One region of the Nocardia coffeae genome, then DNA from elsewhere that is predicted to be linked to it. Evidence: riboswitches for the same ligand, from Rfam matches in the RefSeq annotation. Region 1 holds a riboswitch; the other holds the start of a gene.
The links. A riboswitch is a leader RNA that binds a small molecule or an ion and turns the genes downstream of it on or off. The one in region 1 is predicted to bind cyclic di-AMP.
Positions count from the first base shown of each region.

Region 2: another riboswitch for cyclic di-AMP. It lies ahead of K7711_RS20820 (C40 family peptidase); the one in region 1 lies ahead of K7711_RS14425 (transglycosylase family protein).

Region 1 is NZ_JAINZY010000003.1:171,614-177,972, forward strand. Features, by position in the region: gene K7711_RS14415 (helicase-associated domain-containing protein) at 1-1,288, opposite strand, end outside; gene K7711_RS14420 (hypothetical protein) at 1,393-1,581, shown strand; gene K7711_RS14425 (transglycosylase family protein) at 1,689-2,381, opposite strand; cyclic di-AMP (ydaO/yuaA leader) riboswitch at 2,390-2,519, opposite strand; gene K7711_RS14430 (hypothetical protein) at 2,877-3,182, opposite strand; gene K7711_RS14435 (cold-shock protein) at 3,293-3,715, shown strand; gene K7711_RS14440 (STM4015 family protein) at 3,916-4,875, shown strand; gene K7711_RS14445 (STM4014 family protein) at 4,882-6,039, shown strand; gene K7711_RS14450 (STM4013/SEN3800 family hydrolase) at 6,036-6,359, shown strand, end outside.
Region 2 is NZ_JAINZY010000005.1:256,372-262,730, forward strand. Features, by position in the region: gene K7711_RS20810 (ATP-binding protein) at 1-849, opposite strand, end outside; gene K7711_RS20815 (hypothetical protein) at 1,018-1,311, shown strand; cyclic di-AMP (ydaO/yuaA leader) riboswitch at 1,648-1,814, shown strand; gene K7711_RS20820 (C40 family peptidase) at 1,896-2,519, shown strand; gene K7711_RS20825 (RNA-binding S4 domain-containing protein) at 2,551-2,946, shown strand; gene K7711_RS20830 (cation:proton antiporter) at 3,360-4,496, opposite strand; gene K7711_RS20835 (hypothetical protein) at 4,501-4,935, opposite strand; gene K7711_RS20840 (fatty acyl-AMP ligase) at 4,979-6,359, opposite strand, start outside.

The sequences.
Region 1 (6,359 bases):
CGGACACCGCGGAGCCGGTCGGGAATTCGGCCAGCAGGCTCAGAATCGCGTGGCGGTCCCGGACAGCGTGCATATTGCGCAATTCCATCGACAATGCCGCCAGCGGTTTGTCATTGGCGTCGCGCAGCCCGATCATCCAGGGGAAGCGATCCAATTCCAGCCACGCGTGCGCGAGCGTCACCCAGCGCCGGGCCGGGGAATGTTCGCGCCAGCCGTCGGTGGTGGTCGTCGGCGCCCAAGAATCGTCCAGTGAATCGTCCGGCGGGGCCGGTTCGGGAATTCCCTTGTCCAGTAGGCGCGCTGCCGCGAGGACCTCGGCGAGCAGGCCGACGCGGGTTTCGTCCACCCCGGTCTGTTTGGCGATGCGGCGCAATTCGCGCACGCCCAGTCCGCCCGAGCGCAGCGCGGGCGCGGGTGCGGTGCCCAGCACCTCGAGAATGTCCCCGCAGTGCCGCAGCAGTTCACCCACCTCGCCCGCGGCCGCGGCATTGACATCGGCCGCGGTGTGTTTGACCGGTGTGGGATGCGGTGGTATGAGCGCGTGCGGATCGGTCACCGGTTCGCGGCGCAGCACCTGCCCGACCGCGGGTGGCAGTTCGACGGTCTCCGCGTCGACCCAGTTCAGCAGGCGGTGTGCGAGCAGACGCTGAATCGGGCGGTCCGGCGCCGTGCCGGGGGCCGCGTCGCGGGTGCGTCCGCGCGGACCGGTCGCGGCGAGTTTGTCCAACAGGGCGCGTTCGGCGGGACCGATCTCGGTCAGCGCCTCGGTGATCTCCGATTCGGTCAGCGCGTCCGGGAGTTCGGTGGTGCTGCCCAGTTGCCAGGGCAGCGCATCCTTCGCGGCAGCGACCAGATGCAGTTCCTTTGTGCCCCAGACCAGAGCGCGAGCGGTGAGCCTGGTCGTGGACATGTCGACGGTCTTGGCGGGCACCCGATCACTGAGAAGTTTGTGCAGCTGTTTGCGCGGCAGCGGGGCGGCTGTGCGGCCGGGAAAGGCCGCGCCGTGCACGGCGAGGGTCTCGATGATGGCGAAATCGAGGGTGTCGAGGTCATCACAGGCCCGCAGCACCGACGCGCGCTGTTCGGCACGGGCCGCCAGGACCGCCATCGATGCGGGCAGCGGTACGGCCAGATCCGGGCGCAGCTCCAGCAGGGTCACCAGATCCTCGTCACCGCGGGCGGACAACCAGTCGGCCAACATCCCGGCACCGGCCGAGCCTCGGGCGGCGGGAGGGGCTCCCGTGGGACGGTCGTCCCCGGTCCGGGGCGTGCGGTCGGTCGTGGTCATCCTGTCCAGCGTACGGCGACACGCGGGTGGGCGCCGGGGGACCTGTCATCCTCGCCGAGTACCTATGCGTGTACTGATCGGGGCGGGCGTGCCAGAATGATGCCGTGGTGAACAAATCGAAGAAACCCTACGTCGACAACGGCTGGCCCCAGCTCGCCAATGGTGACCATGCGGTCACCGAACTCTCGTCGGCCCGCTCCGGTGGCCTCTCGCCGTTCGGCGAAGACACCGAGTTCCCGGTGCCGGCGGAAGAGATTCCCTATGTGCACCCGCGCACAGTGATCAACCGCTGACCGCACAGCAGAGAAGGCCCCACATCCTTTCGGATGTGGGGCCTTCTCTTATGTCCCGATAAAAAGCTGAAACGTGCCTCAGGCAGACCGAATCAGTTGAGCCCGAATCAGTTGGGCAGGAAGCTCTTGTTCGCCTCGAAGAAGTTGACCACGCTCGGGTCGAGCTTGACACCACTGGCCTTGGCGACGTTGTAGGCGTCCATGGCCTGCTGCGGCAGCTGAATGCCGTGCTGCTGGGCCATGGTGATGCCCTTGTCGACGGTCTGGAAGACCTGCTGGTTGCCATCCGGCGCGGCCTGCGGCTGCTGCTGCACGGGGGCCTGCGAATGAGTCGCGAGTTCCGGCTGGGTCTGGACGCGCGGGGCGGACTGCGAATGCATAGCAGCCTGCTCGGTGGTGGCGCTGGAGGCCGGAGCGGAGCGCTGCGTCGGCGAGCTGTGCAGGCCGAGGTGCGAGGAGCAGGAGGGCCAGGCGCCCCAGCCCTGCGTCGCGAGAACCTTCTCGGCGACCGCGATCTGCTGGTCCTTGCTGGCGTGCTCGGGGCTCGAGGCGTACTGCGTGCCGCCGTACGAAGCCCAGGTGCTCGGGGTGAACTGCAGACCGCCGTGGAATCCGTTGCCGGTGTTGATGCCCCAGTTGCCTCCGGACTCACACTGCGCGAGCTTGTCCCAGTCGCCGTCGGGAGCCGCAGCGGCGTGACCGGCGAGGGCAACTCCCGCACCGCCCATCATCGCGCTCGTCACGGCGACCTTGGCGACGGTACGGCCGGTGTTGGTCGGTTTGCGATGGCGTCCACTCATATCGGGTGTCTTCCTCTCGTACGCGCCTGCGAGGTGAGCTGTCGGGTTCGGACTGAGAGGCCGTCCGGCCCTGGCACACCGGGTTGGTGCGCCGGGGCTTCACCCCAAGGAATCGGTCGCTTCCGGCCGGTTCCGCTTCCCTGCCTGTAGGGAACGTGGGTTCCCCGCCCTCGCCCCTGTCTCCTTGGGGTCCGGTACCCGCGGGGCGAGGTTCGGTGCGGCGGGCCGGTGGTGTCGGGACTGCTCCCGACACGGATAGACGGTACGACGATCTCCGCGAAAAATCACTATTTGGTAACCGGCGTGTGCGGGCGGGTCGCGCTCGCGCCCAACAACTTCCGTCAGGCTTCTGTGCAGGTGAGTGCGTTGTCACGTATGCAAGTACGGTCCGTGACCGCTCCGTGACCTCCCCGTTATGTGATTAAGATCACATGTGTAGACGGGCGGCGAACAGGGCATACCTGAGGTCGGCTGAACGGATTCGTCGAACGGATCTCAGCGCGCCCGGCGGCCGGACCACAACGCGAACACGATCGCCAACAGAAGTCCGCCCGGAGTCGCCACCATCGCGACGAGATACAGCCACAATCCCGGATGGGCGTCGGAGAACACCGGGATGAGGAATATGGCGAGGATCGCCACCAATCCGATCGCGAACAGGCCCACGGCGAGGGGCAGCAGCCGATCCGCCGCGCGGCGCGGCGAACGGTCAGAAGAGGAATCCGGCATGGCTGCACCGTAAAACTGATGTGCTTCGGGAATAGTCACCGGGGTAGACTCGACGAAAATCGCGTCCTGCATAGCTGTGTGGGGCGCGTTCTTTTCGCGAATGCAAGGGTGCCGGATACACCTCCGGCGCCGGTGACCGTGTCCGGGCCGTCCGGACATTCGAAGATGAACGGGTGAGCGCAGTGCCGACCGGCAAGGTGAAGTGGTACGACGTCGAAAAGGGCTTTGGCTTCCTTTCCCAGGATGAGGGGGAGGACGTCTATGTTCGGTCGTCTGCGTTGCCCAAGGGTGTCGAGGGGTTGAAACCCGGGCAACGGGTTGAGTTCGGAATGGCTGCGGGTCGACGCGGCCCGCAGGCGCTGAGCCTCAAACTGCTCGAGCCGCCGCCCTCGGTGCGCGGCGGACAAGGCCAGGGGCACAAGGAATCCGCGCCGCAGCAGCCGCGCAAGGGACCGGACGACCTGCACGGGATGATCGAGGACATGATCACCCTGCTGGAGGCGAAGGTGCAGCCGGATCTGCGCAAGGGCAAGTATCCGGACCGCAAGACCGCCCAGCGCATCGCCGAGGTGGTCCGCGGCGTCGCGCGCGAACTGGATCACTGAGCAGATCGTTTCCCGCAGCCCCGGCGCACGATGTGTGCCGGGGCTGCGGCGTATTCGGGCACGGCCTCGCACGCCGATGGCCTGATCGGGACGTCGTCCGTTCGACTCGATGATTGTCGGTGGGTGCGGCTATAACTCATCTGTCGATGCCGGAACTCACCTGCCGACACCGGTATTCGAGTCAGAAGGGGCGAGCAGCTATGACGACCATCCACGACCATCTGGAGGAGTTCTACGGCCTGCCCGTGCACGACTTCCCGGAAGTTCCGGATGCGGGCGAGGCGCTACCCGAGCTTCCCGCTCCCGGCTCGGTCGCGTGGCGGGTGCGCGTGGATTACGACGAGGACGAGGAAACCTGGGTGGATCGCTTCACCCGGCTCCTGGACACCGTGGCCGCCGAGGGGGTGCGTGCGCTGATCGTGGGCAGTTGGGGAGCCCAATGGGAGAACAGTTCCGCGGTGGCGGTCGAGGCTCTGGTCGCCGCGCGGGATCGGTTGCCGGAGTTGCGCGCGATCTTCCTGGGCGACATCACCATGGAGGAAGCCGAGATCTCCTGGATCATCCAGAGTCAGGTGAGTCCGATCCTGGTGGCGTTTCCCGAATTGGAGGAGTTCGGGGTGCGCGGTGGCCAGCAGTTGGCGTTCGCTTCGGTGCGGCACGAACGGCTGGCGCAGTTGACCGTGCAGTCCGGTGGTCTGTCCGGCGAGGTGGTGCGCGGCATCGCGGGATGTGATCTGCCGGCCCTCACCCATCTGGATCTCTGGCTGGGCACCGAGGACTACGGCGGCGACTGCGAGGTGTCCGATCTGGCCTCGATCCTGGCCGGCGCCAAGCTGCCGAGCCTGCGCGATCTGGCCCTGCGCAACAGCGAGATTCAGGATCGGATCTGCGTGGCACTGGCCACCGCGCCGGTGGTCGCGCAGCTCGAGGGCCTGGACGTCTCGATGGGCGTACTCACCGACGAGGGAGCCGGGGCCCTGCTCACCGGCCAGTCGCTGACCCATCTGACCTCGCTGGACATGCACTACAACTTCATGTCCGAGTCGATGCGCAGTGCTGTGCGTGCGCTGCTCGAACCCGCAGGCGTCGAGGTGGATGTGGACGTCGACGATGCCGACAGCTATGACGAGGACTACCGATACGTCGCCGTCGGTGAGTGAACGGCCATGGCGGAGAACGATTCACCGGTGAGCCGCGACGATCCGCGCCGTTGGGTGGTCGTCGGTAACGGCGCGAATCGGCGGGTGCGGATGTTCGCCGAGGCCGCGCGGGCGGCCGGGCTGCCGCGACCGCGAGTGGTCGAGTGGTGCGCGGTCCTGAGCGGCACGGGGCAGGATTTCGCGCCGGACGAGCTGGTGCGCCTGGATTCGCCGGGCGAGGACCCGGTGGTGGACGAGATGCTGTGCGGTGTGAAAGAGCCTGCCCGGGTGGAAGGTTCGGCGCGCTGGTATTCGGGCTGGTTACGGGCGGTGCGGTCGTTGCGGGGCGGGATCCGGCTCGACGATCCGGACGATCTGGCCGTGTTGTTCGACAAACGGTTGTGCCATGCGCGGCTGGCGGCTCGCGGTGTGCCGGTTCCGGATTCGCCCACCTCGGGTGCGGGGATCGCGGTGCGGGACTGGTCCGAGGTGCGTGCGCGGATGCGTGCGGCCGGTCTGGCGCGCGCATTCGTCAAACTCGCACACGGTTCCTCGGCGTCCGGGGTGCTCGCGGTCGAGACGACCGCGTCGGGACGCGTCCAGGCGACCACCTCCGTCGAACTCACCTCCGACGGTCGGCTCTACAACTCGCTGCGCGTGCGCAAATACACCGACGAACGTGAGATCGCCGCGATCGTCGACCGGCTCGCACCCGACGGCCTGCACATCGAACGCTGGCTTCCGAAGGCGGCGCTGCGGGGCCGCTCGGCAGATCTGCGGGTCGTGGTGGTCGCGGGGCGCGCGACCCATGCCGTCGTGCGCACTGCCCGCACACCCTTGACGAATCTGCATCTCGGTGGCGCCCGCGGTGATCTGGACGAGGTGTGCACCCGCGCCGGGAACCGTTGGGCGCGTGCCCTGTCGATCTGCGAGCAGGCCGCCGCCTGCTTTCCCGACACGCTCTGCGTCGGAGTCGATCTGCTGCCCGCGATCGGCTGGCGACGTTTCGTGGTCGGCGAGGTCAACGCGTTCGGAGATCTGCTGCCGGGCCTGACCGGCCTGCCGGAGGGTCCGGCCGCCGGGCTGGACACCTACACCGCGCAGATCCTCGCGGCACACCGGCGGTACGGCCCGGACGGGCCGCAGGCCCGCGAACTCGTCTCGGCCGGAAGGCATCTCCGATGACAACCGTCCCCGAATCTCGCACCGACCTCACCTCGGCTCGTGCTGGTCTCGACTCGGACCCGGTCGGCCCCGCACCGGATCGTGCCGGCTTCGACTCGGATCCGGTCGACCTTGCCCCCGATCTCGCGGGCCTCGACTCGATCCTCGCCGACCTCGATCCCGATATGAACGAGGTTGTCGGCCATGACGACCTGCTGCTGCTCACGCTGGACACGCTGCGGTACGACGTGGCCGCCGAGTTGGCCGCCGCGGGTGAGCTGCCGACATTGTCCGCCCATCTGCCCGGTGGTCGATGGCAGCGCCGCCATGCGCCGGGCAAT
Region 2 (6,359 bases), on a different contig from region 1:
CGCCTTGCCGTAGGCCTGGACGAAATACGGGTATCCGTCCGCCTTGAGATACAGCGAATCCAGTGCCTCGGAGGTGAATTTCACCTCCTCGCGCTCGGCCGGGGCGATCAGCGCCAGATCGGCCGATTCCCGGTCGAGCCGGTCGATGCGGTGATAACTGAACAGCCGTTCGGAGTAGCTCTTGGAGGCCGACAGCACCGCGGGCAGATGCGGCAGACCCGCGCCGACCACGATCAAAGGCGCTGCCTCCTGGCTCAATTCGTGACATGCGCCGCAGATCGCGGAGATGTCGGCCGGGCCCAGATCCTGCATCTCATCGATGAATATCGCGATGCCGACGCCGATGTCGCGGGCCACCTGCGCGGCCTCCATCAGCAGTTCGACCAGATCGATCTCGATGTCGCCGGAGTCGGCGCGGCCGGTCACCGCCGGGACGTCGATACCCGGCTGCCAGCGCTCGCGCATCCCCTTGTCGACGGTGGCGCGCAGCGCGAAAGCCTTGAGTATGCCCAGGAAGTCGTCGACCATCTCCAGATTGCGGTGCGCCACGGCGATCTGCCGCACCGCCATGTGCAGAGCCGAGGCCAGCGGCCTGCGCAGCTCCTGATCGGGCCGGGCCTCCAATTTGCCGGTGCCCCAATCCCGTGCGCGCGCGGCCGAGCGAAGGTGATTGAGCAGCACCGTCTTTCCCACGCCGCGCAGACCCGTGAGCATGACGCTGCGCTCCGGCCGCCCGCGCGAGATGCGTTCGAGCACCACGTCGAAGGCGTCGAGTTGTTTCGTGCGCCCGGCGAGTTCGGGCGGGCGTTGTCCGGCGCCGGGGGCGTACGGATTGCGCACGGGGTCCATGCCGTTCCACGGTAGTGCGTCGCGCGGAAAATCTTCGGACATCTACCGCGTTCCCTAGATGCGGCTAGCGAGGGATGTGCGGCTCGGGAATACGGTCTCTAGGCTTGTGGTTGTCGACACAGGTGTGACCCGTCGCGACGCCGCGGGGGCCGAGGGCACAGGAGAGTCATGAGCGAGGAACACGATGCCGGCGTGCCGCAGGTCGAGGTACCCGAAGGCGGTACCGCCGAGGTCGTCGAATCGTGGAACGTCCCGCGGGAAGCCGTTCTCGCGGCGCGTATTCGCACGAACATCCTGAAGGCGATCGGCGAGGGCTACGACGATCCGCAACTGGTGGCCGATCTCGCGGTCGGTCCGCTCGTGATGGCGCTGGGTCGGCTCGAGGTCGGACTGGCCGACGCGCAGCGTCGCATCGAGGAACTGGAACGCGCGCTCGCCGAGCGCGACGGCGGCCGAGGCTGATCCCTCCGCTTCGGGGTGCGGCCGCTCGTTCGGTCGGGTCCGGTCGGTGGGCGAGGGAGTCTGGACGGTTCGTCGCGGGCGGTTGTTAACGCCTCAGGTTTGCCGGGCGATAACGGAAAGAGCCGACTTCATAACGTTCCCACCCGCGTCGATAACAGTTGTGGTCGAGCCGATATCGCTCCGTTACTCGCCGCGCGACACGCCGAATCGGACCCTGTCCTGGGGCTTTGCCGCGTTCGGTGCAACACGCCGTGCTGTGGGGTGGACAACATCACGCGCTAGCCGTAATCTTCTCGTGACTTGACGAAGTGGGCCGCTTCGTAGGGGAAACGGCCAGTCGAGTCACCGCTAAATCGGCGTTCGGGCGCAAGCTCGTTCGCCGAACCGAGGACCCAGATGTAATGGGGTGAATCCTCGCCCGGCTATACGAGGTCGGTCGAGGTAGGACCGATCTTCCCGGCCCGAACCCGTCAGCTAACTCGGTCGGCGGGTGGAGTGGAAGAAACAGGAGACTCAGCTCGGTGGGTAGACACAGTTTGCAACGGGAATCTCGGCTCCCGAATTCCGTGAAGGGTGCGCTCGTCATGGGTGCGGTTGCCTCGGCAACCGGTGCCATGCCTGCGGTTTCGGCGATGGCGCAGACCATCAACGTGCCCGGTGTCGGAGATTTCGATGTGCCGGTCGATTCGTCGTTCACTCAGCAGGTCAAGGCCGTGAATCAGGCGCTCGCCGATCACGCCGACCTGATCAAGGACCACGCGGATCAGATCAAGTCCGCGCAGAAGGCGCTGGCGCCGCAGAGCCTGCAGCAGCCCAGCATTCCCGGTCTGACCGCGGCTCTGCCCGGCGTGCAGCAGCACCAGGGGCCGCAGAACATCGCACTGAACGCAGCCCAGAGCAAGATCGGCTCGGACTACGTGTGGGGCGCCTCGGGCCCGCAGAACTTCGACTGCTCCGGCCTCGTGCAGTGGGCCTACAAGCAGGCCGGAGTCAGCCTGCCGCGTACCAGCTTCGAGCAGTCGCACGTCGGCAAGCCGGTCGCCTTCAAGGACCTGCAGCCCGGCGACCTGGTCATCCAGGAGGGCGGCGGCCACGTGGCGATGTACGCCGGCGACGGCAAGATCCTGCAGGCACCGCAGTCGGGTGAGACCGTCAGCTACGCGCACCTCGATCCCAACTCGATCGTCACCGCGCGTCGCGTGGCCTGATTCTCGCCCCAGTTCCGCTCTGGAGGCGAAACTGCCACCGACGCAACCGAGTACAGCCCGGGTCGACTCCTGGACCTGGGCTGTCCGGCTGTTCAAAACCAGGTCGGCCGCCGCGACCGCATGTCGCGGCGGGCACGTCAAGGTGAACGGCGTTGCGGTCAAACCTGCTCATCAGGTCAAACCCGGCGATGAAGTGCGAGCCCGGATCAACGGGCTCGATCGCATCGTCATCGTCGAGAAGGTCATCACCAAACGCGTGGGTGCGGCGATCGCCGCACAGTGCCTGATCGATAAGAGTCCGCCACCACCTCCTCCCGAGATCGTGGCGACCATGCCTCGCCGTGATCGTGGCGCCGGACGGCCCACGAAACGTGAACGGCGTGAGACGGATCGATTGCTCGGCCGAGGCCCCACCGACTCGTCCTGAGCATGTTCATGCTGTTCGGCGTGCCGTGAAGTCCCTATCCACTTCACGAGTTCTGGTCGATCGACTGCTCGTTACCCGAAGCCGGGCCGAACGCCCATCTTGTCGTCGCCGCGAGGCGACGCACTCGTCGTGCGCCGACTTCGGATCACAGTCCGCGCAATCGGTTATTCCCTTGCGATGCAGCCGTTCACTGGCCGCCGGGAATTTGACGAGTGATCCTCGCCACATCGCATCGTCGAATCGGGCACCGACACACCGAAATCGGTCCGAAACCCCGACGGACGGTCACCTTCGGGTGACGGTCTTCCGGCCGCTCGGTAGGTCTCGACAGTGCGAAACTCGCATTGCCAGAGATTTGCCTACTGACCGAGACATCATGAGGTCCATACTGATCCGGTCGACGCCGGGCGAATTCAGTTGCTGTTGGGAGCGGATCGGGCAGCCGAGGCCGCGGCGAATGCGGCGACGGCGATGGTCACGAGGGCGCCCAGCATCAGCGCCGCCGCCTCGCCGTGTTCGAGCACGTGCAGCTGGGTGCCGACGGTGACCGCCGCGACCGGCACGCCGATCTGCGCGGCCGCCAACGCGCCGAACCGGATCGGCTGACCCAGCAGCCGCATCAGTACGTGGGCCAGCACCGCGGCCGCGCCGAGTGCGAATCCGAGCAGGATCAACCGCGGCTGATCGGCGAATTCGCGCAGGTTGAGCCGGGCGCCGAGCCAGACGAAGAACAGCGGACCCAGAAATCCCTCGGTGATCGCGAACAGCTGCCGCGCGACGCGCCGAGGTTCGCCGACTCCCGCCACGGCGAGTCCACCCGCGAAGCCCGCCAACATGATCGAGACCTGCGTCCGCGTGGCCAGGGCGGCCAAGGCGAACAGCAGCGTCAGGCTGACGCGCAGTTCCAGTGCGAACTTTCGCTGTTCGGAGACGTGGTGGGCGCGACGGCGCCGTCCGGATCGGTCCAGATAGCGCAGGACGAAGAACAGCGCGATCGCGCCCGCCGCGACGGCCAGCGCGCCGAGCGCCGCGCGACCGGCCTGCGAGATGTCGATGACCAGCGGCAATGCCACGATGCAGGCGGTATCGGCGATCGCCACCTGCGCGGTCAGCTCCAGCACGGTTTTGCCCTGCAACCCTTGGGAATCGATGATCGGCAAGGTCAGCGCCGCCGAGGAGGAGGCGATGAGCACCGCGTAGATCGCGCCGTGTCCGGTGTCGAACCAGCTCGCCAGGGCGAATCCGGCCGCCGCGGCGAGCAATCCGACCAGCACCGCGCGCAGCGCTCCGACCGCCAGCGCCGAGCGGACCGCCGGATCCCGCACCGGGACATGGGTGCCCGCCACGAACATGACCAGCGCGAATCCCATATCGGCCAGGAAGGAGAAGATCGGATCGCCGGGATCGAGCACGCCGAAACCGGTCGCGCCGAAGACGACTCCGGCGAGCAGTTCGCCCACGATCACCGGAACGTGCCAGCTCTCGCGCCAGGACAGCAGCGGCCCGACCAGGCCGAGCGCCAGCACCAGCGCGAGAGTCGCGAAGCTCACCGCCCTATTTCTTCCGTTTCTTCTTCCCGGATTCGGGGTCCCCTTCTCCGAGGTCGCCCAGAGCCGCGAGTTTGGTGGGGATCGGGATGTTCTCGTCCGCGTGGTAGCAGGCGCACACGCGGTGGTAGCCGTCGGCGATCTGGGCGGGGGTTCCGGTGGTCAGATCGCCCTGGACCAGCAGGATCGGGGACAGCGCCTTACCGGCCAGGATCTTGCCGAGATCGGCGCGGACGTGCGGATTGTCCGGCGGCAGCAGGGCGAGCCCGGCCGCGCGCAGGATGTCCTTGGCCTTCTTGTGCACGATCGGCGCACTGCCCAGTCGATCGAGCAACGTGGACACGGTATCCGGGTCCGCGAGCAGTTCGAGATAGTCGGCCGCCGCCGGATAGTCGTGTTTCTCTGGTTCGTCCAGCCAGCGCACGGGGTTGGTGGTCGCCATCGATACTCCTCCGCCACGATCTGTGGATGGGTGTGGATCAGGTTTACACCCTCGGCGCGGCCTCGACGCGGACCAACTCGTCCCGGCGGTAGCGGATCCGGCATTCGCCGCGGCGCAGCTTGCCGCTGGAGGTCTTGGGAATCTGTCCGCGCTCGACCAGGACCACCTCGGTCGGCGCGATATCGTGCGCGGCCGCGACGGCGGCGCGGATGCGGCGGATCACTTCGGCGATATCGACGGGGCGCTCGTTCAGCTCGGCGACCACGATCAGCGCCTCGTGGGAACCGTCGTCCACACCGAAGGCGGTGATGTGGCCGGTGCGCACCTCGGGCGCGGAATCTGTTGCGGTGCTTTCGATATCGGCCGGATAGTGGTTGCGACCGGCGACGACGATCATATCCCCGAGACGTCCGGTGATGTAGAGCTGACCGTCGTGCTGGAAGCCGAGATCGCCGGTGCGGAGCCAGTTCTCCGCCTCGCCGGGGGATCGTGCGCCGAATGTCTCGGCCGTCTCGCGGGGTTTGCCCAGGTATCCGGCGCAGACGTTCGGGCCGCGCACCCAGATCTCGCCGACCGCACCCGCCGCTACCGACGTTCCGGATCGATCGACCAGCCGAATGTGCTGGTCGGCGGGGGTGCCGCAGCCGACGAGCCGGATTCCGTCGCCCGGCTCGGCGAGGATCGCGCGGCCGTCGGCCAGGGCGGCGCGGTCGAATTCGGTGGTCGCGGGCGGTTTATCGAGTGCGCCGAAGGCGACCGGCAGGGTTGCTTCGGCCAGGCCGTATCCGGCGGTGTGGGCGCAGTGCCGGAAACCGTGGGGGGCGAAGGTTTTCGTGAACGTCGTCAGCACCTCGGCCCGGATGGGTTCCGCGCCGTTGAGCACGAGTGCCAGCTCGGACAGGTCCAGTTCGGCGCGCTCGCGCGGCGTCGTGGCCGAAACCGCGTGCGCCAGGCCGAAGTTCGGACTTGCCGTCGCTCCCGCGTGGTAGTCGCCGCATGCCTGCAGCCACCGGATCGGGCGTTTGGCGAATTCGGCCGGTGGCAGGGTGATCGCGGGCACGCCGGTGTACAGCGGCAGCGACATGGCGAAGACCAGGCCCATATCGTGGAAGAACGGCAGCCAGGTGACGACGGGTTTGTCGTTCACCACGGGCAGTCCGGTGCGCAGTTGTTCGAGTGCCGCGGCGAGGTTGGCGTGGGAGACCTGCACTCCGGCCGGTGTTTTCGTGGAGCCGGAGGTGTATTGCAGATAGGCCGGATGTTCGGTGACCGGTTGTGGTGGCGCCGCGATGTCCGCGGGCTCGATGGACACCGGCAGGAGGTCACCCAGCGCGAATCCACTGTCCGCCGTGGTCGTTTCGCTGCCCGGATCGACCAGGCTCAGTGTCGGGCGCGCATCGTCCAGGACGGCCGCGAGGCGATCG